Regions from separate parts of the Actinoplanes sp. NBC_00393 genome, predicted to be linked through region 1. Evidence: riboswitches for the same ligand, from Rfam matches in the RefSeq annotation. Region 1 holds a riboswitch; the other holds the start of a gene.
What was found. A riboswitch is a leader RNA that binds a small molecule or an ion and turns the genes downstream of it on or off. The one in region 1 is predicted to bind cyclic di-GMP.
Positions count from the first base shown of each region.

Region 2: another riboswitch for cyclic di-GMP. It lies ahead of OHA21_RS30730 (Calx-beta domain-containing protein); the one in region 1 lies ahead of OHA21_RS42475 (hypothetical protein).

Region 1 is NZ_CP107942.1:9,153,372-9,167,603, reverse strand. It holds gene OHA21_RS42515 (uroporphyrinogen-III synthase) at 42-1,187, shown strand; gene OHA21_RS42510 (transposase) at 1,333-1,671, opposite strand; gene OHA21_RS42505 (GTP-binding protein) at 2,287-2,889, opposite strand; gene OHA21_RS42500 (DUF742 domain-containing protein) at 2,900-3,262, opposite strand; gene OHA21_RS42495 (roadblock/LC7 domain-containing protein) at 3,305-3,712, opposite strand; gene OHA21_RS42490 (sensor histidine kinase) at 3,709-6,564, opposite strand; gene OHA21_RS42485 (hypothetical protein) at 7,115-8,662, shown strand; gene OHA21_RS42480 (ribonuclease domain-containing protein) at 8,766-9,158, shown strand; cyclic di-GMP riboswitch class I at 9,384-9,459, shown strand; gene OHA21_RS42475 (hypothetical protein) at 9,477-9,911, shown strand; gene OHA21_RS42470 (DUF5305 family protein) at 10,021-12,930, shown strand; gene thiC (phosphomethylpyrimidine synthase ThiC) at 12,939-14,232, opposite strand, start outside.
Region 2 is NZ_CP107942.1:6,619,189-6,633,420, reverse strand. It holds gene OHA21_RS30740 (sensor histidine kinase) at 1-866, shown strand, start outside; gene OHA21_RS30735 (response regulator transcription factor) at 863-1,480, shown strand; cyclic di-GMP riboswitch class I at 1,814-1,893, shown strand; gene OHA21_RS30730 (Calx-beta domain-containing protein) at 1,909-4,863, shown strand; gene OHA21_RS30725 (ABC transporter ATP-binding protein) at 4,928-6,886, opposite strand; gene OHA21_RS30720 (ABC transporter ATP-binding protein) at 6,883-8,622, opposite strand; gene OHA21_RS30715 (TetR/AcrR family transcriptional regulator) at 8,616-9,239, opposite strand; gene OHA21_RS30710 (sulfatase-like hydrolase/transferase) at 9,337-10,992, shown strand; gene OHA21_RS30705 (Acg family FMN-binding oxidoreductase) at 10,989-11,963, opposite strand; gene OHA21_RS30700 (GNAT family N-acetyltransferase) at 12,034-12,573, shown strand; gene OHA21_RS30695 (adenosylcobinamide amidohydrolase) at 12,581-13,252, shown strand; gene OHA21_RS30690 (DUF1684 domain-containing protein) at 13,268-13,858, opposite strand; gene OHA21_RS30685 (molybdate ABC transporter substrate-binding protein) at 13,855-14,232, opposite strand, start outside.

The DNA.
Region 1 (14,232 bases):
CTTCTCGGCCCGGGATCGGGTCTTCGCCAACCGGGTTTGGGATGACGGACCGGACCCCGGGCGCCCGCCGGGCGGCGCTGACCGAGGCCGCCCTGGCGGAGCCCACGGCGTCCCTATCCGGCTACACGATCGGTGTCACCGCCGACCGCCGCAAGGACGAGCTCGCCATCCTTCTCGAGGCCCGTGGCGCGCGGGTGGTGCTGGCCCCGGCGCTGCGCATCGTCCCGATCTCCGACGACGCCGAACTGCGTGCCGCCACCCGGGCCTGCCTCGACACCCCACCGGACATCGTGCTGGTCAACACCGGGATCGGCATGCGCGGCTGGCTCGAGGCGGCGGACGGCTGGGGGCTGGGGGAACCGCTGCGGGCGGTGCTGTCCCGGGCGTACCTCGTAGCTCGTGGCCCCAAGGCCCGCGCCGCGGTCCGCACCGCCGGCCTGCAGGATCAGTGGTCTCCCGACGGCGAAGGCTTCGAGGAGGTCGTCGAGCATCTGACCGCCCGGGGCCTCGACGGTCTCACCGTGGCGATGCAGCTGCACGGGGAGAGCCAGCCGGAGTACACGGAGGCTCTGCAGTCCGCGGGCGCCCGGGTGATCGAGCTTCCGGTCTACCGCTGGGCGCCGCCGACCGATCCGGCCCCGCTGCACCGGCTCGTCGACCTGATCATCGGCAGGCTGGTGGATGCAGTGACGTTCACCTCAGCTGCTGCCGTGCACGCGGTGCTGCGGGCCGCCGGCACCGGAACCGATGCGCTCCTCGACGCCTTCCGCAAGGACGTGCTCGCCGCGTGCGTGGGCCCGGTCACTGCAGCGCCGCTGCGCCTGCATGACGTACCGGTCTCCGCACCGGGACGCGCCCGGCTCAGCGCGCTGGTCCGCACCATCGTGGACGAGCTGCCCAAACGCGCCGTCACGCTGCAGGTCTCCGGCCACTCGCTGACCCTGCGCGGCCATGCCGCAATCGTGGACGGCGAGCTGCGCCCCCTGGCGCCGGCCCCGATGGCCGTCCTGCGTGCCCTGGCCGAGTCACCGGGCCGAGTACTCTCCCGCGCCGCGCTGCTCCAGGCCCTCCCCCGCGGCGCCGACGAGCACGCGGTCGAGATGGCGGTCGCCCGCCTCCGAGCCGGCCTGGCCATCTCCGGCGTGGTCCAGACGGTGGTCAAGCGGGGCTACCGCATTCCGGCTTAGACCGTGCGTCAGTTGGGGTTGTTGCTGGCCAACAGGCCGAGCCGGTCGGCGCGGCGGTAGCAGATCAGAGCGCAGGCTAGGCGCAGGAATCCGAGGTAGTGCATACCGATGCGTTCGTAGCGGCGGACCAGCCGGCGGAAGCGGGTCAGCCATTCCAGGCAGCGTTCGATGACGTAGCGGTGCCGGCCGAGGCGTTTCGAGGACTCGATGCCCTTGCGGGCGATCCCGAGGATGATGTTGCGGGCACGCAGCAGTTCGCGGCAGCCGGGAAGTCGTAGCCCTTGTCTGCGTGCAGCTTGGCCGGCCTCTTGCGCGGACGCCCGATCGGCTGGCGGACCGGTCGAACGCCGTCGACCATGTCCTGCAGCATCCGGTGGTCATTGAGGTTCGCGGCGGAGATCTCCACATGTAAGGGCGGACCGCCGCGCTCACCGATCGCGAGGATCTTGCTGCCGGGTTTGCCCCGGTCAACCGAAGCGATCATCACCCCGACCTGCGCCCCCTCGGCGAACCGGCGATGCCAGATGCCACAACGCGTCCGGGCAGCACTTCTCCACGTCACCGACGCACGGTCAACGAACGACCTTGCGCTTCAACGCCCCCAAAGACACACGGCCTTAAGACCATTCCGGGTACGCGCGAACCCGTCCCGCCGAATTTTCGCCGTCCCCCACTACGACGCGATCACCAGCCCACTCCCGGCCCCACCGCGACCGCCGGGAAATACCAGATGGCCAGCTGACCCCCACGGCTGCTTCCCGCGCTGCGAAGCAGCGCTGACGGTCAGCCAGCCAACCCAGCTGTCACCCAGCGCTGCCTCCAGCGCGCGGAAGCAACCCTGACGGTCAGCCCAACAAACCCGGCTGTCACCCAGCGCTGCCTCCGGCGGGCGGAAGCAACCGTGGCGGTCAGCCCGACTAACCCGGCTGTCAGCGAGCGCTGTTTCGGCGCTGCGAAGCAGCGCTGGGTGGCAGCTGGGGGCGTGCTGTTTCCCGGCGGGCGCGGTGGGGCCTTGAGTGGCTGGTGCTCGCGTCGTAGTGGGGGACGGCGAAAATCGGCGGGACGGGTTCACGCGTACCGGGAAGGGGGTTGATCTTGGTTAGCCGACCGGGGTGGGGTGGCCCTTCTCGTGCTCGGCGACGAGCGTGGCCATCGCGTGTTCGACCACGCCGATCAGCACCGCCTTGACCGAGTCGCGGTGCCGGGCGTCGCACATGACCAGCGGGACCCGGGCCGGGATGGCGAGGGCCTCGCGGACCTCCTCCGGTTCGTAGCGTGGGGCGCTGTCGAAGCAGTTGACCGCGACCAGGTACGGCAGGTGCCGGTTCTCGAAGTAGTCCAGCGGTGCGAACGCGTCGGTGAGCCGCCGGGTGTCGACGAGCACCGCCGCACCGACCGCGCCCCGGATGAGTTCGTCCCACATGAACCAGAACCGGGTCTGACCTGGGGTGCCGAACAGGTACAGGATGAGGTCGTCGGCCATGGTGATCCGGCCGAAGTCCATCGCGACCGTGGTGCTGCCCTTGCCTGGCACCTTCGACGAGTCGTCGATCCCGGCGCCGGCCACGGTCATCACGGCCTCGGTGGTCAGCGGTTCGATCTCGGAGACCGCCCCGACCAGGGTCGTCTTGCCGACGCCGAAGCCACCGGCGACGACGATCTTCGCGGAAGTGATCTCTGTCGGGTGCGTCCCCGTACGCATCCCGACCGGCTCAGAGCTTGCGAAGTCCACTCAACACCCTTCCCAGCAGATCCATCCGCTCCGTGAACCCGGTCTTGGGAGCGGCACTGTGCAGCTGTAACAGCCCGTCGGCCACCATGTCGGCGACGAGCACCCGAGTAACCCCCAGCGGTAACCGGGTGAGTGCTGCGAGTTCGGCGAGCGATTGGGCCTTCGGCTCACACAGCACGGCGATGCGGTACTTGTCATGTCCGGCGAACCGCGCTTCCTGAACGGCTGCCGAGGTCGCGATGAGGACCGCCTCGATCGGGATGTCCCTGATCGGTTCGGTCCGGCCGCGCGTGACCGCGTACGGCCGCACCAGGTTGCCCCGGGGATCGTGCGGCTCTGTCATGTCGCGGTCACCTCGTCTCCGCCAGAGTCTCGGCCCCGGCGTCTAGTGGCTGACGGCCTCACGCGCCGCCGGCGACAAAGCCGCGCCGACGCGTTCCACCAGCAGGGCCATCTCGTAGCCGACCTGGCCGACGTCGCAACTGCGCGCCGCCAGCACGGCCATCGAGGAACCGTCGCTGATGGACATCAGGAAAAGATAGCCGCTGTCCATTTCGATGATGGTCTGTTGCACCTTTCCCGCGCTGAACATTCGCGACGCGCCGTCGGTGAGACTGACCACGCCTGAGGTGATGGCGGCCAGCTGATCCGCACGGTCGCCGGGCAGATCGCGGGACGAGGCCAGCAGGATCCCGTCCGCTGAAACGGCCACGACGTGTGCGATGCCGGCGACGCTGTCGGCGAAGTTGCTGAGCAGCCAGCCCATGTCATGCATGGTGGGGGGCCTGGTCACTGTTCGCTCTCCTTAGGAACCTGTGGTGCCGCCGCGGCGACATCGGCAACGCCGTCCGTCCGCCCGCGTTGCACCCCTCGGTGGTACGCGGACAACAATCCACGAACCTCGTCGGGACTGCGACGGTTCTGCGCCCGCTGTGGCGACTGCACCCCGCCGGGTACGAGCTGCGCCTGCGGGACTCGTTTCGGTAGCCCGGATCGTGTGGTTCCCCCGTCGGCGGGCATGGCCGCGGCCATCGCCCGGTGCCAGCCCTCGTCGGCGGCCGTCTTCCACCGGTCGTCGGCGGTCGAGCCGGCCTTCGGAACCTCCCGGCCGATCCGCCGGGTGTCCTCCCCCACCGGTGGTCGGGGTGCCGCCGGCGGGCTGGACACGGGTGGGCTGGAGATCGGTGGGCTCGACACCGGCGGGCTGGAGACCTGGACTGCCGGCGCCGGCCCGGGCGGTGGCGCGTACCCGGCGGTCGGCATGCCGTGCTGATCGGCCGGGTCACCGGCGAACCAGCTGTGCTGCATCTCCACCTGGATGGGCGCCATCTGCGACGGCACCTGCGCGGCCACTTCCGGCAGCGACGGCAGTGCCGCGACCGCCGCACCCCAGCCCGGTGACGTCACACCGGCCGGCGTGGTGACTCCGGCCGGCGCCGCGAACCCGGCGGACGCGGCTGCCGGGACCGGCACCTCGACCGTCTTGGGGCTGCGCGACGGCAGTGGCGGCCGATCCGGGGTGGGGCGCAGGTCCAGTTCGGACGGCGGTGCGGTGGGCTGGCGCGGCGGGCGGAAAGCCGGTTCGGCCGGTGCCGGCGCGGACCGGATCGGCGGGCGGGACTCCGGGATCCGCGGCGTGCTGATGGACGCCGGCGGCGGTGGTCCGGGGCGGGTCCAGCTCGCTGCGCGTACCGGTGCGGCGGGCACGCCGGGCATCACCACGATGTCGGCGGGCAGGCTGATCTCGGCGACAGTGCCACCGTCGTAGCCGGGTCGCAGCTCGACCCCGATGCCGTGCCGGGCGGCCAGCCGCGCGATCACCGCGAAGCCCATCAGCCGGAACGCCGTGACGTCCACCTCGGACGGTTCGGCGAGCCGCCGGTTGATCTGTTCCCTCTGCTCGGCGGAGACACCCAACCCGTGGTCCTCGACCTGCACCACGACGTGATCGCCGGTCCGGCCGCCGTGCGCCACCACCACGGTGTTCGGCGGGGAGAACCGGGTGGCGTTGTCGAGCAGCTCCGCGATGAGCCGGACCACGTCGTTGACCGCCGCCGCGCCGATCAGGATGTCGGTGTCGATCGAGCCGAACTCGATCCGGTGGTAGAGCTCCACCTCGGACTGTGCGGCCCGCAGCGCGTCGACCAGCAGCGCGTCCTCCCGGCGCGGGGCGCCGACCTCGGCACCGGCCAGCACCAGCAGGTTCTCATCGTTGCGGCGCATCCGGGTGGCGAGGTGGTCCAGCTCGAAGAGGCGGGCGAGCCGCTTCGGGTCCTCCTCCATCCGCTCGATCTGGTCCAGCTCGCCGATCATCCGGTCGACCAGGGACTGGCTGCGCCGGGCCAGGCTGAGGAACATCGTCGAGACGCTGGTCCGCAGCGCGGCCTGCTCGGCGGCGACCCGGATGGCCTCCCGGTGCACCATGTTGAACGCCTCGGCGACCTGGCCGAACTCGTCGGCCTCGGTGACCGGGATCGGGTCCCGGGTCTGCGCGATGATCCGGTCGACACCGCCCTCGCCGAGGTTGTCCGCGTCCTGCAGCCGGTGCACCGCGTCGGGCAGGTCGCGGTTGGCCACTGCGAGGGCGCCCTCGCGCAGGCGGCGTACCGACAGGTGCAGCGAGCGGCCCAGGTAGAACGCCATCGCCACGGCGGCGATCAGGATCAGCAGCACCACGACGAACTCGAGGGTGGCCTGCTGCGTACGGCGCTTGCTCGCGTCCTCGGCGGCGGCCACCGCCTGCGCGTCGAGCTGCCGCTCCACACCGCGGAACAGCTCGATGACGTCGGTGAAGGAGTTGATGATGTCGACCGGCGCCACCGCGGCCGGGCCGGCCAGCCGGGCCGCGAGGCCGTCGGCGCCGGCCAGCGTGTCGTCACTGAGCGTCGAGTCGACCAGGGAGATCTGCTGTGCCGTCGCGAGGGTGCGGAAGTCGTTGAGCGCGTCGGTCCGTACGGCCTGGATCGCGTAGAGGGCGCGGAGCTGATCCGGGCCGGCGTCGCCGCTCACCCGGGCCACGTAGGTCAGCGCCGCCTGTTCGGCCGCGGCGGCCTCAGCCTTGGTGAACGCGGCCAGGGCACGCAGGTTGTCGGAGACCTCGCCGGGTTCGGCGACCTGGCTGACCGCGGTCTCGTAGCCGGACAGGCTGGTGAGGGCCTTGGTGTAGCGCTGCGCGGCGTCGGCCACGCCGACACCCTTGCGCTCGCCGATGCCGGCGCGGGTCTGAGGCAGGGCGGTCAGTTCCTGATCGATCCGGGTCAGCCGGTCGGTAACCGGGGCCGGCACTTCGGTGATCGCGGCCCGGTTCTCCCGGAAGACCTGCACCTGCGCGTCCACCGACTTGACCGACTCGCGGAACTCGGTGGCGGCGGCATCCGGCGAACCCAGGTACGCCAGCGCGGCCATCCGCTCGTCGTGCAGCAGCCGGGTCAGGTTGGACAGGTCGGTGCCGAGCTCGGCCATGTCGGCCACCCGGCCCGCGTCGCCGGCCCGCTCACCCACGTCGACCAGGCGCACGGCGGCCAGCCCCAGCACTGCCGCCAGAGGCAGGAACAGCAGGCCGGCGAGCTTGGCCCGGATCCGCGCGTCCCGAAGGCGCGGGAAGCCACCACGTCGCGCAGCCAGGGTCGAGGATCCCGTGCTCACGACAACTCCTTCACGGTCAGCCGGCTCGCCGGAGGCTGCGGTCCGGCCCCGTCCGGTGCCCGCAGCAAAGCCCGCGCCGTTTTCGGCACGGCGGCGATTTCACCAGAACGCCGGTACGTTTGGGAAGCCTGGAACCTCCCGGAAAAGCCACGGCTGTCCTGGTGGTAACCGCGCGCGGGTGCTGATCTTGGCGGCATCCATGAGGTTGACGTGCGCGAATGCGTCACGTGCAACCGTCCGTGATGTCGCGGTCACCGAACACCATCACGATTCCAACCACTATGTGGGACTTCCGTCCCGCGACCTCGGGTTTCGACAGGCGTCTCACATTCGCAAGGTTTCGCATCAGGTGACGGACAGGCTGTCCGTGCCGGGTAGTGTCCACTGCGGACGGTCGTCTGGCAAATATCCCGTACGTTGCAAAGAAGTCACACTGCGTATTCGAAATTGAACGAATAATTTCGATGTATGAAGATCGTGACTTTAGGCTGTCTTAAGAAGCGCGGACCGGACTGGCGCATGGCGCGGAACATTCCGTAACGTGCCCGGCATGGCATTTCGGAGCTGGGTGAAGCTGTTGGCCACTACGTCCGCGGCAGCAGCCGTGGTCGGAGCCGGCCAGCTCGGCATCGCCTACGGGCTCGGCATGGTGCGGCTCGACCTGGACCTGGATATCACCCTCCGTGATCAATGGACGGCGCAGCTGGCCTGGGTCGCATGGATCACGATGACCGCCGCCGCCCTCGCCGCGATCATCGGAACCGGCTTCCGCCCCAGGTGGCGCCCGCAACCGGTGGGACCCGGCGGAGCGCTCGCGATGGGCCTCGCCGCCGGTCTCGGCGCGCTGGCGGTGCTCCCGCTCACCATGCAACCCGCCCGGTCCGCGCAGATCGACGGCATCCGCCCGGTTCTGGTCATCGGGATCTGCGCGGCACTCGGCGCCGCCGCGGGCATCTTCGCCGCGTGGGCCGCCGCCGCAAAGGCAGTGGCCCGGTGGAACGTGGCCGTGCTCAGCGTACTGATCTGGGTTGTCGCCCTGGTCTCGGTCGCACCGTCCCTGCTGCCCGGCCGCACGCCGGCCTCGGTCCGTCTCGGCGTCCTCGACGGCAGCCTGATCCCGGCGGCCGTCGCCGAGCGCACCCCGTTCCTCACCATGCCGGTGCTCGCCCTGCTCTCCGGGCTGGTCCTCGGCTGGATCGCCCGCGGCCGGAACATGTCGACCCTCGCCGTCGCCCTCACCGGCCTGGCGGGACCGGCCCTGCTCACCGGCGCCTACCTCATCGCCGGCCCCGGCTCGTCGACCGACATCAGCTTCAGTCCCTACTGGGCGGCGATGATCGCGAGCGGCGCCGGCGTACTCGGCTCGGTCCTGGCCGCGATCATGCGCGGCGCCCCCTCAGCCACCCCCGCGGAAGAGCCGGGCAAGCCGGGCGACACCCCACCCGACTCGGCGCCCGAGCCCAGCGCCGGCCGCTCGCCGCTGCCCCAGCGCAACGCGCCCAGCCAGTCCGCGATCGCTGCGGTCGCGGCTGCTGCCGCCAAGCGTCCGGACGCGCAGCTGCGGCCCTCCGACACCGGCGTGTTCACGCTGCCGGACCGGCCGCATCCGCTGGCCGACCTGGCCAACAACACCCCGGCCAATGCGGCTGGGTCACCCTTTACCGCCGGCACGGGTACGCCGTTCGGCCACTCCGGCACCGCATCGCCGAACTTCCAGGGGGCGGCTGCTTCGCCTGCTTTCCAGGCCGCCCCGTCCCCCTCCGCCCAGCCTCCTTCCTCATCCGCTTCGCCTGAGCCGCGTTTCTCCGGTCAGCAGAGCCGGTCCGGTGGCCCGGTCGCCAGCCTGCGCCGGGGCTGGCGCACCCGCCGCCCGGCGCCCGAGCCCACCCCCGCCGCGCCAGCCGCGCCCGCACCCACGCCGTCGTTCGACGGTTTCGCGGCTGCCCAGCCCGCCCCGCGCACCGGCATCGACACCGCCGAGCACCCCCGGATCAACGCACCGGCCCAGCGCGCACCCCTGCAGCCGGACGCGATCCTGCCGCCGCCTGGCAAGGACTCCGAATACGTCAACTGGGTGAACGGTCTGGGCAGCAACTGAACTTCCATGGAATGACCGGTTCGGGAGGTACCGCCGGTTTCCCACCGCAGTGACGATGGTCGATGTCCGGGTCTCATCCCCTCGATGGCATCGGAGTCCGATCATGCTGTCCCGAATCGGCCGGCTCTTCGCCGGCCTGGCCCTGGTACTCACCGCAGTGGTGGCGCCCGTCTCGACAGACGCCGCGCAGGCCGCTGTGTACAACAGCTGCACGATCAGCAGGTGCGCGGCAGCCCGCACCGCCTACAGCGGCTGGCAGTCACTGGGCTGGCCCACCTCCGCCGGGTGGTACTCGTGGCCGTACGGCAACTACAACTACACCGGCGGCCGCTTCTACAACCGCGAGGGCCAGCTGCCGTCAGCAACCTACGGCGAGTACGACGTCTACTCCCGCAACCGCGGCGCAGCCCGAGACGCGTACCGAATCGTGGTCAATCGCAGCAGTCGGGTCGCTTACTTCACGCCCGACCACTACGTGACTTTCTACAGGCTTTAAAACCCGTTCTTGCGTACGCGCGGCGCTCGTCTCCGGACGACCGTCGCGCATTGTCTGTGCCCCGCTGGGCCCGGATGCCCGGTTCTGCAGCACCTCCCGCAACCGCATAGCACCGTGTTGGAGCTAAGGCACGGAATTCGCGGAAAAGATGCGCCCTAACTCTTAGGCCCTCCGGCCCATGACCGAACAACCTGGCGCAAGCAACAAACACTCGAGCATCCGCTCGGCCGACAAGAGCAAACCCGAGCGCAAGCCGGGGACGCAAAGCCACAGGGCCCACCGGGCCGGCTGGGTTACCGACCAAGGGGAGACACACATATGCGCAACATGATTCAGCTGCTGGGCGGCATCGCCGTCGCCGGTGCCGTCGCCGCAGGCAGCACCGCCTTCACCGCCAGCGGCCTGACCAACACGATTTCCGGTCCCACTGTCGTCGGCGGCAAGATCGCCGTAGCTCAGGATGTCGAGGGTGCCGACCTCACCGGAATCGTCTTCGATACCGACGCCACCAACCCGGACCGGGTTACTGGCGCGACCGTGACATTCGCTGGCCAGAACGGGGCCACCGTCCCCGACGGTTCAACGGTCAAGGTTGTCGTCTCGGGATCTGCCGGAAACAGCGCGGCTGGGTTCTACTGCGCACCCACGACCTCCGAGTCCACCACCTGCACAGTTGGTCAGAGCGCCGGAACTCCGACCGGCTCCTGGTACACGGCTTTGACGGACGTGTCCGTAAGCCTTGTGGCAGCCTGAGCAAGGCACCCGCGCAAACGCCGAGTTCGTCGGACAGAGCAACTCGACAAGCCCGATTTGTACCTCCGGAATAGGTTGACGAACCATCCGATCAGTCCGCCCTTTCGCCATGGCCGCCATCATCCTGATGGCGGCCATGGTCGCGTGGGCGATCGGAACCCAGCGGGTCTCCTACGTCGTCACACATGGCATCAGCATGCTGCCCGTGTACCACGCGGGCGATCTCGTCATCGTCGCAAAGTCCGATAGCTATGAAGTGGGTCAGATCGCCGCATATCATGGCTCTGGCGGCCGGTTGGAAGTCTTGCACCGCATCATCGGCGGCGACGACAACGGTTACGTCCTGAAGGGCGACAACAACGGTTCCATCGACGCCGAAACACCCGCCTCCAAGGAGATCATTGGACGGGCAGTCGTGCACATACCTAAGGCCGGTGCGTGGCTTCAGCCACTGCTCAGTCCGACCGGCCTGGGGATGCTGGGCTTCTTGTTCGTCGGCGGTGGCACAGCAGCGGCAAAGACACGCCGGGACATCCCCCGCGGTAGCCGGAAGAAGAAAGTGAAACGCATGTCTGGCCAAGGCGGCACTCTGGCAATGGCCACAGCGAGTTTCAAGGCCATTCGCCGGCTACATCCCGCGGCCAAAGCCCTTGCCATCATGGTCGGCCTCTGTGGTTTCGCCGGTATTGCACTCGGCTTGCTGGGCTGGATCAAACCGGCCACCGAGGCCGTCGTCGGCACGGCGAGAGCCGGAGAGTCGATGACTTACAGCTACTCCGCTGAGGTACCACGCTCCGCGGCCTACGACGGCACCACGGTGTACTCGCCTGATCCAATATTCCGGAAACTCACCGAGATCGTCGACCTGCATATGCACTATCGAGGTCGACCTGGAAGAATCGGCGTCACCGCCCGTCTTTCCGCCGATAACGGCTGGCACACAACGATGCAGTTATCTCAGGAGAAAGAGTTCAACGCCGACCGCTACACCGGCAAGGTTCAACTGGATTTGGCCGCCCTTCAGCAGCGCGCAGTTGATGCTGGCAAAGCAATCGGCGCTGAAATCGGCGCAGTCACCCTGGCTATCACCGCACAAGTTCAACACAGCGATGGCACCACCTTCGAGCCGCAGGTCTCGCTCAACCTCGCCCCGCTCCAGCTAACCCTTGCCGGTGGCCCGGAAACCCTAGTGCTCGACCAGTCCAGCGGTGGCACCGTCGCCTCGATGCAGAACCGCCAAATCGGTGTCTTCGGCTACGATCTCCTCACCGCCCACGCCGCCCGCCGATACGCCGTCTACTTGCTGTTGATCGCCTTCGTCGGCGCCATGATCATCGCGGTGATGGCTCTCCGCCACGTGCCTCTGCGAACTCGGGCGCAGATCGAACGCCGGTACCCCCACCTGATCGTCCCGGTGGAGCCGATGGCCTCCCCACCCGGCAAGCCCGTCGTCCAGGTCGACACCTTCCCCGCCCTGGTCAAGCTCGCCGAACGCTACGGCCAGATGATCCTCACCTGGACCCGCCCCGACGGCTCCGACGACTTCGTCGTCCGGGACGAGGGAATCACCTACCGCTATCGAATCCTGACCGCCGCAACAGACCCGGAGTCCCCACAAATCACCGCCGACCCCGCTGCCACTTCCCGGTCGCGCAAGGCCGCCCCGGTCTCCGGTTCGGTTCCGGCCGCCGCTCTACCCGCGGCCCCCGAGGCGCCCGAGATCGCAGTGATCGAGCCGGCAACAACGCCCGAGGCCGCGACAGTGGAGATCCGGGCGTCGGAGACCGCCGCCGCGAGAAAGCCATCGGTGCGGGCGACCGCCGCAGTCAGGCAAGCAAGCGCCGCAACCTCGGACGAGCAAGGGTCGGCTCCCACGATGGGCCAGGAAGAGGGCGGCCAGCAGGATGCCGGCGAGCAGCCACAGGATGGCAGCAAGAAGCCGAAGCCAAGGGCCAAAGCCACCCCGGCGAAGGCCCCCGCCAAGCGAGCCCGCCGTCCCAGGCCGAAGCCGACGGCTGAGCCTGCAGCCGTTGAGCCTCCAGCCCTTGAACCTGAACCCGCCGAGTCCGCAACCACTGAGCCCGCAACCATTGAGCCCTCTGCCACCGAATCGACCACCGAACCGCAGGACACAGAGCGGCCCGTCGTAGAACCGCAGCAGATTGCGCCAGAAGCTGCCGACCTGCCGATCGCCGCCGATACCGACCAGCTGCAACCCGACACGGCCTCCGCGTCCACGGAGCCGACCGAGCCGGCGACCACCACGCCGGAACCCGAGCAGAACGGGAGCACAGCAACCCCCGCTGAGCCCGAACCCGCTGCCCCGACACCCGAGCAGACAACAGGCGCCGCCGCGGACCCCATGGCCGTCCCGCAAGCCGCGGAGACAGCCGACGCCGAACCCGAACAGGCGATCGACCTGGCTGACACCGATCAATCAGCGGGGAAGCATCGCGCTTCGGCCCAAGAGACCAGCCAAGCTCAAGAGCTCCCGCAACCCACTTCGGCAAAGAGCGACGACGCCGAAAAGATCGACGCCGAAGCGAAGAGCCGCGCCGAGGGTAAGTACAACACCGAAGAGCAGGCCGCACATAACGCGCCATCCGAGGTAAAGAAGCGGGCCAGCCGCCGCAAGCCCCGCCCGCGCAAGGCAGCCACCCCGCCACAGCCAGCCCAGGCCGAACCGCAAACGCAGCCTCAACCCAAGGCCGAGGCACAGCCTCGAGCCGAGGCCGAATCGGTCGACCCCCGCCTCGACCGAAACTCCCAAGCCGAACCCGAAGCCACCGTGGGCACCCCCCAACCGGACAACGACGACGAAGCCCGTGCAACGGCTGCCGCCGCCGAGCGCCAAGCCGTGCAGGATCTGGCCGAACTCAACGAGCCCATCGGGACCGCCCCGGCCGACGAGGCTGATGAGGCTGAGAAGCCCAGCGAGCCGCAACCGGCCGAGGCGTCCCACGAGCCCTTCTACGACTTCCTACCCCCGTCAAAACGCCCCAGCAGCAAGTCCGACTGAGCGCGACATCAGCTGGTCGGCGTAACCGGCAGGTAAACCCGCCCTCCAGCCTCCACGAACTCCGACGACTTGGCCTTCATCCCCGCCGCCCGCAGCTCATGACTGATCTTCATAGAGCAGAACTTTGGCCCACACATAGAACAGAAGTGCGCCGTCTTGGCCGGCGCCGCCGGCAGCGTCTCATCGTGGTAAGCGCGAGCAGTAGAAGGATCCAGCGCAAGCTCGAACTGGTCCTCCCACCGGAAATCAAACCGCGCCCGAGACAACGCGTCATCCCACTCCTGCGCCCCCGGATGCCCCTTGGCCAGGTCCGCCGCATGCGCCGCGATCTTGTACGCGATCATCCCCGCTTTGACGTCCTCCTTGTTAGGCAGCCCCAGATGCTCCTTGGGCGTCACATAACACAGCATCGCCGTCCCGAACCAGCCGATCATCGCCGCCCCGATGGCCGACGTGATGTGGTCATAGGCCGGCGCGATGTCCGTAGCCAACGGCCCCAACGTGTAGAACGGCGCCCCACCACACAGCTCAACCTGCAGATCAACGTTCTCTTTGATCTTGTGCATCGGCACATGCCCAGGCCCCTCGACCATGACCTGCACGTCGTACTCCCAGGCGATGTGCGTCAGCTCCCCCAACGTACGCAGCTCCGCGAACTGCGCCTCATCATTGGCATCCGCGATCGACCCCGGCCGCAGCCCGTCCCCCAGCGAGAACGTGATGTCGTACTCCCGGAAGATCTCGCAAAGCTCCCGGAAGTGCGTGTACAGGAAGTTCTCCCGGTGCTCAGCAAGACACCACGCCGCCATGATCGACCCACCGCGCGACACGATCCCGGTGACGCGTTCAGCGGCCAGGGGCACATACGCCAACAGCACCCCCGCATGGATGGTCATGTAGTCGACGCCCTGCTCAGCCTGTTCCAGAACGGTCTCCCGGAACAGTTCCCAGCTCAGTTTCAACGGATCGCCGTTGACCTTCTCCAGGGCCTGATAGATCGGCACCGTTCCGATCGGCACCGGCGAGTTCCGGACGATCGCCTCCCGCGTCTCGTGGATCCGCGGCCCAGTGGACAGATCCATGACGGTGTCCGCACCCCATCGGGTCGCCCACGTCAGTTTCTCCACCTCCTCGGCGACCGACGAGGTGACCGCGGACGTACCGATGTTCGCGTTGACCTTGACGAGAAAACGGGAGCCGATGATCATCGGCTCGGATTCCGGGTGGTTCACGTTGGTCGGAAGCACGGCTCGTCCGGCTGCGATCTCATCACGCACGAGAGAAGCAGAGACACCCTCCCGC
Region 2 (14,232 bases), 2.5 Mb from region 1:
CCTGGCTGATGTTCATGGTCATCCCGGTGTTCTTCATGCTGGTCCCGCTGCGCACGGCGGTCGTCCTGGTCCTGATCGCCAACCTGATCCCGGTCGTCGCCGAGCTCCGGGCCGACCCCGGCGGGATCGCCATCGACCTGGTCATCGCGGCAATCTCCACCGCCGCCGGCATCTGCATCGGCGTCTGGATCACCAGAATGGCCGAGGAGAGCGAACAGCGCGCCCAGCTGATCGCCGAACTCGAGGCCAGCCGCGCCGAACTCGCCCGGCTCTCCCACGAGGCCGGCGTCGCGGCCGAACGCAACCGCCTGGCCGGCGAGATCCACGACACCCTCGCGCAGGGCTTCACCAGCATCATCACGCTCATCCAGGCCGCCGACCCGTCGCTTCGCGACGAGCGACTCGCGCTCGCGGTGCGTACCGCTCGCGAGAACCTGGCCGAATCGCGGGCGCTCATCGCGGCTCTGTCACCGTCGGCATTGGCTTCCTCTTCACTGCCTTTCGCCGTACGCCGGCAGAGCACCCGATTCGCCGAAGAGGCGGGCGTGCCCTGCACCTCGCGCGTCACCGGTGAACCGCGTGACCTGCCGACCCGGGTCGAGGTCGTGCTGCTGCGCGCGGCCCAGGAGGCGTTGACCAACGTGCGCCGGCACGCTTCGGCTTCGGAGGTTGCGGTGCTGCTGGCGTACACGCCCTCCTCGGTGCGCCTGGTCGTCCGCGACGACGGTGTCGGCTTCGACGCCTCCGCGGAGGGCGGGTTCGGGCTGCCCGGCATGCGGTCCCGGGCTGGTCAGGTGGGCGGCACGCTGACCATCCACAGCTCCCCTGAATCCGGGACCACCGTCGAACTGGAGATCCCCGCGTGATCCGCATCCTGCTCGTCGACGATCACCCCGTGGTCCGGATGGGCTTGCGCGGCATGCTCGACGCCGAGCCCGATCTCACCGTGATCGGCGAGGCCTCCTCCGGCACCGAAGGCGTCGCGCTGGCCCTGGCCGAACGACCCGACATCGTGCTGATGGACCTCCGAATGCCCGGTGGCGACGGGGTGGACGCCACCGCCCAGATCCTGTCGAGCTCCTCCGGGATACGGGTCATGGTCCTCACCACCTATGAATCGGACCGTGACATCCTGCGCGCCATCGAGGCCGGCGCCTCCGGCTACCTGCTGAAGGACGCCTCGCCGACGGAGCTGGCGGACGCCGTGCGGGCGGCCGCCCGCGGCGAGACCGTGCTGGCGCCGAGCGTCGCGTCGACGCTGGTCCGGCAGGTGCGTAGCCCGGCCCCACCGGCCTTGTCAGCACGCGAGACCGAGGTGCTGAGGTTGGTCGCGGCTGGTCTTACGAATGCCGAGATCGGCAAACAGCTGTTCATCAGCGAGGCGACGGTCAAGACCCACTTGTTGCGAACTTTCAACAAGCTGGACGTCGCCGACCGCACCGCCGCCGTAACCACGGCGATGCGCCACGGCCTGCTCTGACCTGGCTTTCCGGCTGGCCCGTGTGCCGCCGCTGGCTCTTCGCCGCAGCGCGGGGTCACAAGATCGTCATGAGGGCCGCGGTGTCGCCGGGATGGCTGTGGCCGCAGTGGGCGCTGGCGGGCTGTGATCGCTGATCTTCTTCGCGGGTTCCCCGGGTCCGGCGTGCCACCTGCGGACTGCTGGGGGATTTAGGAGAAAAATTCTGTTCCGCCGGTAAGGGTGCGTTACGCCGGTTAGATTACGGATGGCGCGACCTCATGAGGAACCTTCGATCGAGCGTTTGCGCTGCTCACAACCGATTTATCGGTACCCCAGCCGCCCCCTCAGGTGCGGTACCCGAACAGGCAAACCCGCTGCGAGGCGGGGACGCAAAGCTAGGGGCCTCCCCGGACGGAGGTAGCCCAGCCGCCGAAGGAGAAAGAAAACACATGCGCTATCAAGAAGCCCATGCGGCCAAGAGCGGCTCGGTTCCGTTCGCGCTGCGTGGCAAGAAGGCCCTGCGAACGGTGTTGTCGGCAGCTGTGGCCGGTGTGGTGGGCCTCGTGCCGACGCTGATGATCAGTTCGCCTGCAGCAGCGGCAATTACTGGCTATACCGTCACTGGCAACGGCGCCGGCACCGAAGGCGGGGCGGCTATCAGCTTCAGCATCGTGCGTGCCGCAACTGCTGGTGGTGTGGACTTCGCGGGCTCGACAGTGACCTGGACTATCACGCCTGGCAGTGGGCCAGCAACCTCCGCCGCCGACTTTGCTGCCACGACCGGCACAATCACATTCGATGCTATCGTCGGCGGCGCGGCGCAAACCAAGACCGCCACCGTCAATGTGATCGACGATGCCTTTGATGAGGCGACCGAGAACTACACGATCACCTTTGTAGCCTCCAACGTTGCAATGGAGTCGGAGGTGATCAACGCGGCTATTACCGACAATGACCCGACACCTACCGTCACGTACTCCACGGACAAGACCACCGTTGCCGAGAATGGCGGGTCGGTCACGCTCACCGCGACGCTGTCGGCGCCCTCGGGGCAGACCGTGACTGCGGATTACTCGACGGCGAACGGGACGGCAACCGCGAGTCAGGACTACACCACGACCACAGGGACGTTCTCCTTCGCGCCTGGCGAGACGGTCAAGACCGTATCGATCCCGATTATCAATGACACTGTGTACGAAGGCGGGCCACAAACTTTCACTGTCACACCTGGGGCGCTGGTAAACGCGACTACCACGTCCACGCCGATCACGGTCAGCATCACCGACGACGAGACAATGCCGACGCTCTCACTTTCAAAGGCCGGCACACAGACCGAGGGCAACACGGTGACCTACACGGTTACCGCGAGCAGCGGATCTGAGCAGGTTATCGGCTTCCGCTGGGACGCTGTTGACGCCTCGCCGGCGACAGCGGGCCGGGGGAAGGCGGTGCCGGGGACCGACTTCCCGTATCCCGCCTCGACTGGCCGGGTACTGTCCATCGCGCCCGGCAGCACGACCTACGACATTCCGATCGTGCTGAGCGGTGACGGTCTCAAGGAGCTGTCACCCGAGGAATACGCCATTGAGATTTCGCAGCCGACCAACGCGACGCTGGGTGCGACGACGAAGGTGAACGGCACCATCGCCGATGCGGGTTCCGACGCTGCGCCGACGGTGAGTGTCAGTGGGGGAACGGTCACCGAAGGAAATGACGGTCGCAAGACTGTGACCCTCACCGCCAACCTGAGCGGAGCATCCGGGCAGACGGTCACCGCTAATTGGAACACTGCGAACAACAGTGTCACGCCCGCCGTGGGTGATGCCGTGGCTGGCCTCGACTATGTCAGGAACAGCGGCCAGCTGGTATTTCCGGCCGGAACGACCTCGCAGACCTTCACCGTCGACATCATCGGCGACACCATTGATGAGGGGGCAAGCGGCCGGGTAAATGGTACGACCGCTGGTGCCGAGACCTTCCTCATCGAATTCACCTCGCCCAGTTCAGACACCAGCCTTGCCGCCTCTGGCGATGCCACGATCAGCATCACGGACGATGACGATGCACCGACGATCAGCGTGACCGACAACACGCTGGCGGAAGGCAACGACGCGTCGGCGGTCCTGATCCCGGTGAAGCTGAGCAATGCCAGTGACCACGACATCTCCGTGCCGTTGACTGCCACCGGAACCGCATCGGGCACACTTACGTCGACTGTGGGCAGTGGCGACTACACTCTGCTCGGCGGCACGGTCTCCATCCCGGCAGGCACGATGACCGGATATGCAATTGCCCTGGTTAACGGGGACAGCATCCATGAGGGCGACGACGCGATCAACATCTCCGCCGCCGCGAGCGATGCCTTCCTCGGTAGCTCCACAGCAAAGACCGCGACAGTCACCCTGACCAATGATGACGAGGCGCCTGACCTCGAGGTCGACAGTGTGACGACTGAAGAGGGCCAAACGGTCGCCGTCACCGGCACTGTCACCGGAATGTCAGCCTCGGAGACCCGGGTCAACGTGACCTTCGTGGGAAGCGCGGCCGACGGTCACCGAGCCGCCAGCCCGGACGACTTCAGTAACCCGGGTGTGCAGGCTGTCACCATCGAGGCAGGCACTCTGCCGGGCACCAAGAAGGCCATCGTCAGCATCCCGATCACCGACGATGCCACAGCCGAGCCAGCCGAGTCGATCTTGGCTTCCGGTTTCGGTGTGGGCAACGTTGGCAGCGTGACCGACGGCGTCATCACTATCGCGGCCAGTGACGGCGGCACTACGCCAACCGATCCGACGGATCCGACGGACCCGACTGACCCGACGGACCCGACCGACCCGACGGACCCGACCGATCCGGAGCCCACCGCTCCCACCATCAGCACGACGACCACCACGCTGGTCGGTGGCGGCATCGTGACCTTTACCGGTATGGCTGAGCCCGGCAGCACTGTCGAGCTGTGGGGCCGGGCGATGGGCAGCCAAGCCGAGGGCGCCCGGATGGCGTCCGGTACGGCGAACGCGTCCGGCAACTTCTCGATTGCTCGGTGGATCGGGCAGGGATACGTGTTCCAGACCGCGGTCGGCGACATGTTCTCCGACAACGAGGTCACTGTTCGGGTCAAGCAGAACCCGAGTCTGCGGGCTTCTTCGCCCAGCCGGGACAAGGTGAGTGTCACGGTCGCGGGTAACCCGAGGGCGGCGGGCTCCACGGTGACGGTGCAGAACTACGTCAACGGCGCCTGGCAGAACCTGTACACGGGCAAGCTCGGCGCGGATGGCTCGCACACGCGGTCCGTCACGACCCGGACCAACCAGCTCATTCTGCGGACCATGGTCACCGGCAACGCTGACATGGGCATCTTGAACAGCAGCTGGACGGCCCTGAAGCGGGTCAACGTCAAGTAAGCAGCAAGTCAAGCGTTACGGGGGCGGCTGGATGGCCGCCCCCGTTCCGTATCTGGATACCTGGTCAGTCCACTTCGGCGACTGCCTGGGCGAACTGGGCGGAATACAAGCGGGCGTACGCGCCGTCGGCCGCGATCAGGGAGTCGTGGGTGCCCTGTTCGACGATGGAGCCGTTCTCCATCACCAGGATCACGTCGGCGTCGCGGATGGTGGAGAGGCGGTGGGCGATCACGAAGCTGGTCCGGCCGGTCCGCAAGGTGGCCATGGCCCGCTGGATCAGGACCTCGGTGCGGGTGTCGACCGAACTGGTCGCCTCGTCCAGGATCAGGATGCTGGGCTCGGCGAGGAAAGCCCGGGCAATGGTGATCAGCTGCTTCTGGCCGGCGCTGACGTTGGAGCCTTCCTCGTCAATCAAAGTGTCGTACCCCTCTGGCAGAGTCCGAACAAAGCCGTCGACGTGGGCGGCTTCCGCGGCCCGTCGCACCGACGCGGGGGAGGGATCCGATGCTCCGTAGGACAGGTTTTCCGCAATGGTCCCGCCGAACAGCCAGGTGTCCTGCAGGACCATGCCGATCTGCGAGCGCAGCTGTTCGCGGGGCATGGTCGCGATGTCCACCCCGTCCAGGGTGATCCGCCCGCCGGTCACGTCGTAGAACCGCATCAGCAGGTTGACCAGCGTCGTCTTTCCGGCGCCGGTCGGTCCGACGATGGCCACAGTCTGCCCGGGTTCGACGGTCAGCGACAGGTTCTCGATCAGCGGCTTGTCCGGCAGATAGCGGAACGACACGTTTTCGAACGCGATCTGCCCGCGGACCCGGTCGAGTGGGACCGGAGCGGGGTCCGGCGACTGTTCCGGAGCGTCGAGCAGGGCGAAGACCCGCTCGGCCGACGCCACGCCGGACTGCACCAGGTTGGCCATGCTGGCGACCTGGGTGAGCGGCTGGCTGAACTGCCGGGAGTACTGGATGAACGCCTGCACCTCGCCGAGCGTCAGCGTGCCGGACGCGACCCGCAGCCCGCCGACGACCGCGACCAGCACGTAGTTGACGTTCGAGATGAACATCATGGCCGGCTGGATCAGGCCGGAGATGAACTGGGCCCGGAAGCTCGACTCGTATAGGCGATCATTGTGGGTTCTGAAGACAGAAGCAGCCTCGTGTTGCCGGCCGAAGACCTTGACCAGGGTGTGCCCGGTGAACATCTCCTCGATGTGGCCGTTCAGCTGGCCGGTGACCTTCCACTGTGCGACGAACTGCGGCTGCGACCGCTTGCCGATCGCCGTGGTCAGCAGGATCGACACCGGCACGGTGACCAGCGCGATCAGCGCGAGCAGCGGGGAGATCCAGAACATCACACCGAGTACGCCGACGATCATCAGCAGCGCCGTGACGAGCTGGGCGAACGTCTGTTGCAGGGTCTGCGCGATGTTGTCGGTGTCGTTGGTGGCCCGGCTCAGCACCTCGCCGCGCGCCTGCTTGTCGAAGTAGGAGAGCGGCAGCCGGGCCAGTTTCGCCTCGACCTGGTTGCGCAGGTCGTAGACCGCGGTCTGCACCACCCGGGCGGTGATCCGGCCCTGGAACACGCCGAACACCCAGGCGAACAGGTAGATCACCGTGACCCAGGCGAGGACCTGACCGAGCCGCGTGAAGTCGATGCCCTGGCCGGGTATCGCGCCGGAGCCGGCGACCACGTCGGCGAGGCTGCCTTGGCCGCTGTCGCGGAGGCCGGCGACGGCCTGGTCCTTGGTGAGGCCGGCCGGCAGCATCCGGCCGATCACCCCATCGAAGATCACGTTGGTGGCGTGGCCGAGCAGATAGGGGCCGAGCACCGAAAGCGTCACGCTCGCGATGCCGAACACGAGCACCGCACCGACCAGGGCACGCTGCGGTTTCAGGAGCCCGAGCAGGCGTTTCGTGGAGCCTTTGAAGTCCTGGAGCTTCTCCGGCGGTCCGCCCGCCATCATCATCCGGGCCGCCGGCGGGCCGCCCATGGGCCGCGGCTGCGGCCGGTCAGGCGAGGTCATCGGGTAACCGCCTCTTCTGCCGTGAGCTGCGAGAGCACGATCTCGCGGTACGTCGGGTTGGTCTCCATGAGCTCGTCGTGTGTGCCGGTGCCGACCACCTTGCCGTCGTCCAGCACGATGATCCGGTCGGCGTCGCGGATCGTGCTCACCCGCTGCGCCACGATCACGACGGTGGCGTCCGTGATGTGCTCGGTCAGGGCCGCTCGCAGCGCCGCGTCGGTGGTGTAGTCGAGCGCCGAGAACGAGTCGTCGAACAGGTAGATCTCCGGCCGGTGCACCAGGGTCCGGGCGATCGCCAGGCGTTGCCGCTGGCCACCGGAGACGTTGGTGCCTCCCTGCGCAATCGGCGCGTCCAACTGCCCGTCCATCGACTCGACGAACGACCGGGCCTGGGCGATCGTCAGGGCGGCCCAGAGATCCTCGTCGGTAGCGTCCGGGTTGCCGTAGCGCAAGTTGGACGCCACTGTGCCGCTGAACAGGTAGGGCCGCTGCGGGACCAGCCCGACGGTCCGGGAGAGCAGGGCCGGGTCCAACTCGCGCACGTCGACGCCGTCGACCAGGACCGCGCCGCCGGTGGCGTCGAAGAGCCGGGGAATCAGGTTGAGCAGGGTGGTCTTGCCGCTGCCGGTGGAGCCGATGATCGCTGTCACCTCACCGGGGCGCGCTTTCAGGCGTACCCCCGAAAGCACTGCGGCCTCGGCCCCCGGATAGCGGAAGTCGACGTCGCGGAGCTCGAGTTCGCCATGGCGGGCCAGCGTCGTGACCGGCGCCGCAGGCGGCGTGACGCTGCTTTCGGTGTCCACCACCTCCTTGATCCGTTCCGCGCAGACCTCGGCGCGCGGGATCATCATGAACATGAAGGTGGCCATCATGATCGACATGAGGATCTGCATGAGGTAGCTGATGAACGCGGTCAGCTCGCCGACCTGCATGCCGCCGGAGTCGATCCGGTGGCCGCCGAACCAGACCACCGCGATGCTGGACAGGTTCACGATCAGCATCACGGTCGGGAACATCAGCGCCATGATCCGGCCGACCCGCAGCGAGACGTCGGTGAGTTCGTCGTTGGCGACCTCGTAACGGGCCCGCTCGTGGTCGTCCCGGACGAACGCGCGGATCACCCGGATGCCGGTGATCTGCTCGCGCATCACCTGGTTGACCCGGTCGAGGCGCTCCTGCATGGACCGGAACAGCGGCCGCATCTTCGCGATGATCAGGCCGATCACGGTGACCAGCACCGGGACGATCACCAGCAGCAGGCCGGACAGCGGAACGTCCTCGCGCAGCGCGAGCACGATGCCGCCGACGCACATGATCGGCGCCGACACCATGAGCGTGAACGTGAGCAGCACCAGCATCTGGATCTGCTGGACGTCGTTCGTGCTCCGGGTGATCAGCGACGGGGCGCCGAACTGCCCGACCTCGCGTGCCGAGAACGTCTGCACCCGCTCGAAGATCGAGGCGCGCAGGTCACGGCCGACCGCCATCGCGGTCCGGGCGCCGAAATACACCGCCACGGCCTGCGCGGCGATCTGCACGAGCGTGATGCCGAGCATGCCGGCGCCGACCCGCATCACATAGCCGGTGTCACCCTGGACCACGCCGTTGTCGATGATGTCGGCGTTGAGCGCCGGCAGATAGAGCGTCGCGAGCGTCTGCAGGAACTGGAACAGGACCACGAGGGTGATCGCCGTCCGGTACGGCCGCAGATGGACGCGAAGCAGTTTGATCAGCATGTCGGCTGATCCCCCCGTTCGGATGTGTGGGTCAGGATGCCGTCGAGCAGCAGGGTCGCCAGCTCTGCGCCGCTGAACGCCCCGGGCTCGCCGAACGGCCCGAACGCGTTGGCGCCGCAGTGCAGCAGCAACAGCCGGGCGGCCCGGTCGGCGGAGACTCGCAACCGTGCCGCGTCCGGCAGGAAGAGCAGGACGATCGCGAGGTGCAGCCGCTCCCGGGACGCGGCCATCTGGGCCTGTGCCTCCGGATCCGGCTTGTTGTCGAAGATCAACTTGCGGGCCTCGCTCATCAGGTGCGCGTGCTCGATGAAGCGGGCGTGCACCAGCTCGGCCGCGTCGGCCACCCGGATCCGCAGGTCGGCCTGGGGGTCGATGGCGGCGAGGGCGTCGAGCGTGGGCTGCGGGTCGAGCGCCTTCACCATCGAGCAGACCACGAGCTGGCTCTTGCTCTCGAAGACGCCGAAGATCGTCCCCTCGGCCACGCCGGCCGCGTGGGCGATCTGCCGGGTGCTCACGTCCAGGCCGTGCTCGTGCAGCAGCGGGATGGTCGCCGCGATGAGGGCGGCCCGCCGTTCCTCCGGCGCCAGGGCCGGGACGCGTCTGCGTCGGGATTCCATGGCGCGAAGCTTAATGAGCGAGCACTCACTCATCCACTGACTTTTGTCATGGGTACCCCTTCGAACCGCCCGGGCCGCTCAGGCGTATGAACAGACCGTGAGCGAAAAGAAGTCGTATCGCCGAGTCCTGCGGCACCTGACCACGGGACTCGCCGTGGTCGTGGTCTTCCTGGCGCTGATCGTGCCGGACCAGATCTTCCGGCTGCCGCCCGGCAACTCGGTGCACACCGCGCTGCTGCGCGTACCGATCGAAGCGGTGATCCTCGGGATCCTCCTGCTTCTGCTGCCGGGACGGTTCCGGCGGCCGGTCGCCATCGGTTTGGGTGCGCTGCTCGGCGCGCTCACCGTGGTGAAGCTCGTGGACATCGGCTTCTTCGCCGTGCTGGCCCGCCGGTTCGACCCGGTCCTCGACTGGGTGCTCTTCGACGACGGTTTCAACTTCATGGTCGACTCGATGGGACGCGCCGCCGCGATCGGCATCGCCGTCGGCGCCCTCCTCCTCGCCGCTGCCCTGATCGCCGGGATGACCTGGGCGGTCGTACGGCTGAGCGGCGTCCTGACCGCCCACCGCGCCGGGGCCTGGCGGGGCCTCGGCGCGGTGGGTGTCGCCTGGGTGGCCCTGTTCGCCATGGGTTTCCAGCTGATCGGCGGCATCCCGGTCGCTTCGCACACCGCCGCCGACCTCGCCGCGCACACCGCGCTCGCTCTGCCGAACGACCTGCGCGACCGCAAGCAGTTCGCCGCGGAGGTGCTGGTCGACGCGTACCGGGACCGGCCCGCCGACCAACTGCTCACCGCGCTGAAGAAGAACGACGTGCTGATCTCATTCGTGGAGAGCTACGGCCGGGACGCCCTGGAGAACCCCGCGTTCAACGGCGCGGTCCTCAAGTCGCTGGCGGAGAACGGCGACCGGCTCACCAAGGCCGGCTTCTCCGCCCGCAGCGGATGGCTCACCTCGTCGACCGCGGGCGGCGGCAGCTGGCTCGCGCACGCCACGTTCCTGTCCGGGCTGTGGATCGACAACGAGCAGCGCTACCGCAGCCTGGTCTCCAGCGACCGGCTCACCCTGACCCGGGCGTTCAACAACGCCGGGCACCGGGCGGTCGGCGTCGAGCCCGGCATCACCTTCGCCTGGCCCGAAGGGCAGTTCTACGGGTACGACCACATCTACGATTCGCACACGCTGGGTTACAACGGTCCCGCGTTCAGCTGGTCCACCATGCCCGACCAGTACGTGATGTCCGCCTTCCACGAGCTGGAGTACGCGAAGAAGAACCGCGGCCCGCTGCTCGCCGAGATCACGCTGACCTCCAGCCACACCCCGTGGGCGCCGGTGCCCACCATGCTCGACTGGGACAAGATCGGCGACGGCAGCGTCTACGGCCCGATGGTCGCGAACGCCGAGTCCACCCAGAGCGTCTGGAAGGACAACGCCCGGATCAAGACCGAGTACGCGCGATCAGTCGCGTACTCGATCGACTCCCTGCTCTCCTACCTGGAGAAGTACGCCGACGACGACACCGTCCTGGTCTTCCTCGGCGACCACCAGCCGGCCCCGGTCGTGGTCGGTCAGAACGCCACCCGCGACGTGCCGATCACTATCGTCGCCAAGGACCCGAAGGTCCTCGACCGGATCGACTCGTGGGGCTGGACCGACGGCCTCAAGCCGGACCCGGCCGCCCCGAACTGGCGGATGGACACTTTCCGTGACCGCTTCCTCGCCGCTTACGGCCCGGAAGGCGACCCGCACTAGTCGGCGATCACCTCGATGACCTGGCCGGCCGGCAGACGCGGGGTCTTCGGCGGGGCGGAGTGGGCCGGATCCAGGGTGCCGAGCCGCACCGCCAGGAACGGGTAGCCGGTCCCGCTGAGCATGCCGCGCAGCGCCTGCCGGGTCGAGGCGATCTCCACCGGGCCGCTGAGCGGGAGCAGGCTCACCGCCTGCTCGGTGGCGGCCAGCCACAGCCGGCTCAGCGCCTCCCCGCCGCGCAGCCAGTCGACCGCGTCGTCGCCGGTTCCGTAGAGCACCGCGTACGTCGCTGCCTTGTCGTGCCCACTGCCGGCCGCAAGCGTGCCGGGGGCCTGGAAGTCGCGTTCCGCGACGGTCGTGAGCGGCAGCTCCTCCGGCAGCGCCGAGGCCGGGATGCCGGTGCCCTCCTCGCGCTCGCCGCCGACCCAGGCGGCAGTCTCGGCACGCAGGCGTTCGTCGGTGTTCTGCGCCTGCTGCGCCCGGTCCACCACCGCCGCCAGCTCGATGACCTGGTCGCGGTCGAGCACGTGCAGCCGCGCCCCGCCCTCCTCGGTCGCCTTCGTCAGGTGCCGCAGGGTGTCCTCGGGAACCGCGTCGTCGGTGACGGTACGCCGGTCGGTACGCCGTACCTGAAGCATCTGGAAATGCCGGGTCGCCTCCGGCCGGACCGGCTCGTGCTCGATCGGCTTGATCGTGGCGAGCGGCTCGGCGGCCGGCCGTTTCACCTCGTGCCGCCAGCCCTCGGCGGTGAGCGCGACCTGGGCGTGGTGCAGGGCGGTGCCGCAGCTCAGCAGGAGCATCCGCCCGGACGGGTCCTGCTCGAGCAGCTGCCGCTCGGAAACCCCGAACAGCTCCAGCCGGCCGGCCCGGACCACCCAGCGCCACGGCTGGGTGTTGTGGATCGACGGGGCGAACCGGGCCGCGTCCGCCGCCTGCACCAGTGCCCGTGTGACCTCGTCGGTGTGCTCGCTCATACCCTTCATGGTGCCCGATTACCCGATGCCCGGTACGGTCTTAAGCCCCTGGCGTCGCTAGGCTTCTCAGGTGTTCTCTATCGATCTTGGCGACGGCGCCGAGCTGCGCCCCCTCGAACCATGGCAGGCCGCGGAGTTCCTCGCGCACATGGACCGGGCCCGCGCCACCGTCGACCCATGGATTCCATGGGCCAGCGTGAGCACGGACGTGGCGACTGCCACCAAAACCCTTCAGCGGTACGCCGACAAAGCCGCCGCCGACACCGGGCGCCTCTTCGGCATCTGGCTCGACGGCACGCTGGTCGGCGGCACGATGTTCGTCGCGTTCGACGCCGCCGCCGGCAACTGCGAGGTGGGCTGCTGGCTGGAGCCGTCCGCCACCGGTCGCGGCCTGATCACCAAGGCGGTCCGGGTGCTGCTCGACTGGGCGTTCCGGACCCGCGGCATGCACCGGGCCGAATGGCTCTGCGACCCGAACAACACGGCCAGCTCCAACGTCGCCCGCCGGCTCGGCATGACCCGCGAGGGCCAGAAGCGGGAGTCGTACCCGTGGCAGGGCACCCGCCGGGACACTGAGATCTGGGCAATGCTGGCAGCGGAATGGAAGTAACGACCGGATGTTCGCCGAACCGTCGCTGACCCACCGGCGCGAGGGCGGGTACGACGTACCGTTGCTGCTCTGGCGTTTTCCCGAGCCCCTGCTGGCGGTCTCCAGCGCGGTCCTGGGCGGCGGCATCGGCCCGCGCGAGTGGCTGATCAACGCCAGCGTGGCGATGTCCTACGCCCGCCCCGACCCGGACACCCACCTGGCCGAACTCGCGTCCGGGCTCGGTCTGACCGGCCCCGGCATCGGCCTGCTGACCGGCGTGGACGTGGCCGACGTGGTCACCGAGACCGATGACGAGGTGCGGGTCTACGCGACCGTCGGCCTGGGCGCCCCGATCCGCGCGGCCGACCCGGACGCGATCGGTTTCGGTCACCACCCCGGCACGGTGAACATCGTCATCGAGGTGCCGCAGCGGTTCTCGGACGGCGCTCTGATCAATGCGGTGGCCACCGCCACCGAGGCGAAAGCGCAGGCCCTGGCCGAACTGGGCCTGAGCGCGACCGGCACGGCCACCGACGCCGTCTGCATCCTCTGCCCCCTCGCCGGCCCGCCTGCTGCTTACGGCGGCCCGCGTTCCCGGTGGGGCGCGCCGCTGGCCCGCGCCGTGCACCGGGCCGTCCTGAAGGGCGGCGCCACCAACCTGGCCACCGGCCGCTCCTGGTCCGACCGCGCAGCCCACTGAAGCGCGGGTGGCGGGTCAGGGATGGTAGGTGAGTTCGCCGGCCTCGATCGGGGTGGGGACCCGGTTCGACGGTGGGGCCAGCGGGCAGGACCACTGCGGGTCGTAGGCGCAGCTCGGGTTGTAGAGGTAGTTGAAGTCGAGGCGTACCCGGTCCCCGGCGAGGCGGTGGAGGCCCCGGCCGTGCGTGCCCTTCACTGTGTCAGTGAGGTAGCGGCCGCCCCCGTAAGTTGTCTCGCCGCAGGTGGCGTCTCGGACGGGCAGGAACAGGCCGCCGCCGTAGGCGGCGATCCACCAGAGTGACAGCTCGCCGTAGGGCGTCTCCAGGATGCCGGCCCGCGTGTAGTGGATCACCCCGTCCGGGCCGCCGGTGTCGACGTCGAGCGAGCCCGGTGAGGGGCGCAGGCGCACCTCGACCACCGCGGCGTCGTTCGGCGGGAAATAGCGCAGGCCGGGGAAGTCGGGCCGCGCCTCGGCCGGGATCGGGGACTGCGGGTGGCTCGCGAACAGCGAGTCGCGGCGTTTGCGGAACGATGCGAGGTCGGTGTCCTCGAGATATATCCGGGCCACGGCCGCGCGGAAGTCGGCCAGCTCAAGTGCCTCCGTCACGGTCGAAGTATGCCGGTGTCCGTGAAGATCCGCTGGGCTGCGCCCTCTTTGACGAACGCGACGAAGGGTTCGCCGGCCGGGGCGAGCGGGGCGACGCTCAGCCGGCCTCCGCCGAAGACCGCGGCCTTTTCGCTGAGGCCCGCGGTGGCCATCGCGGAGACGTCATCGGTGGCGAAGACCTCGGCAGGTTCGCCGCCGGCTATCTGCCGGGCCAGGTCGATTCCCGCACCGTACGCCAGGACGACCTCGATGCTCGGATGCTGTGCCTCGAACATCGTCTCGACCTGGTCGAAGGCGGGACGCAGTGACTCGTCGGCGAGCACCCGGACCTCCGTGAGGCCGCCGGTCGGGTCGGCGCCCGCCGGCGGGTCGTT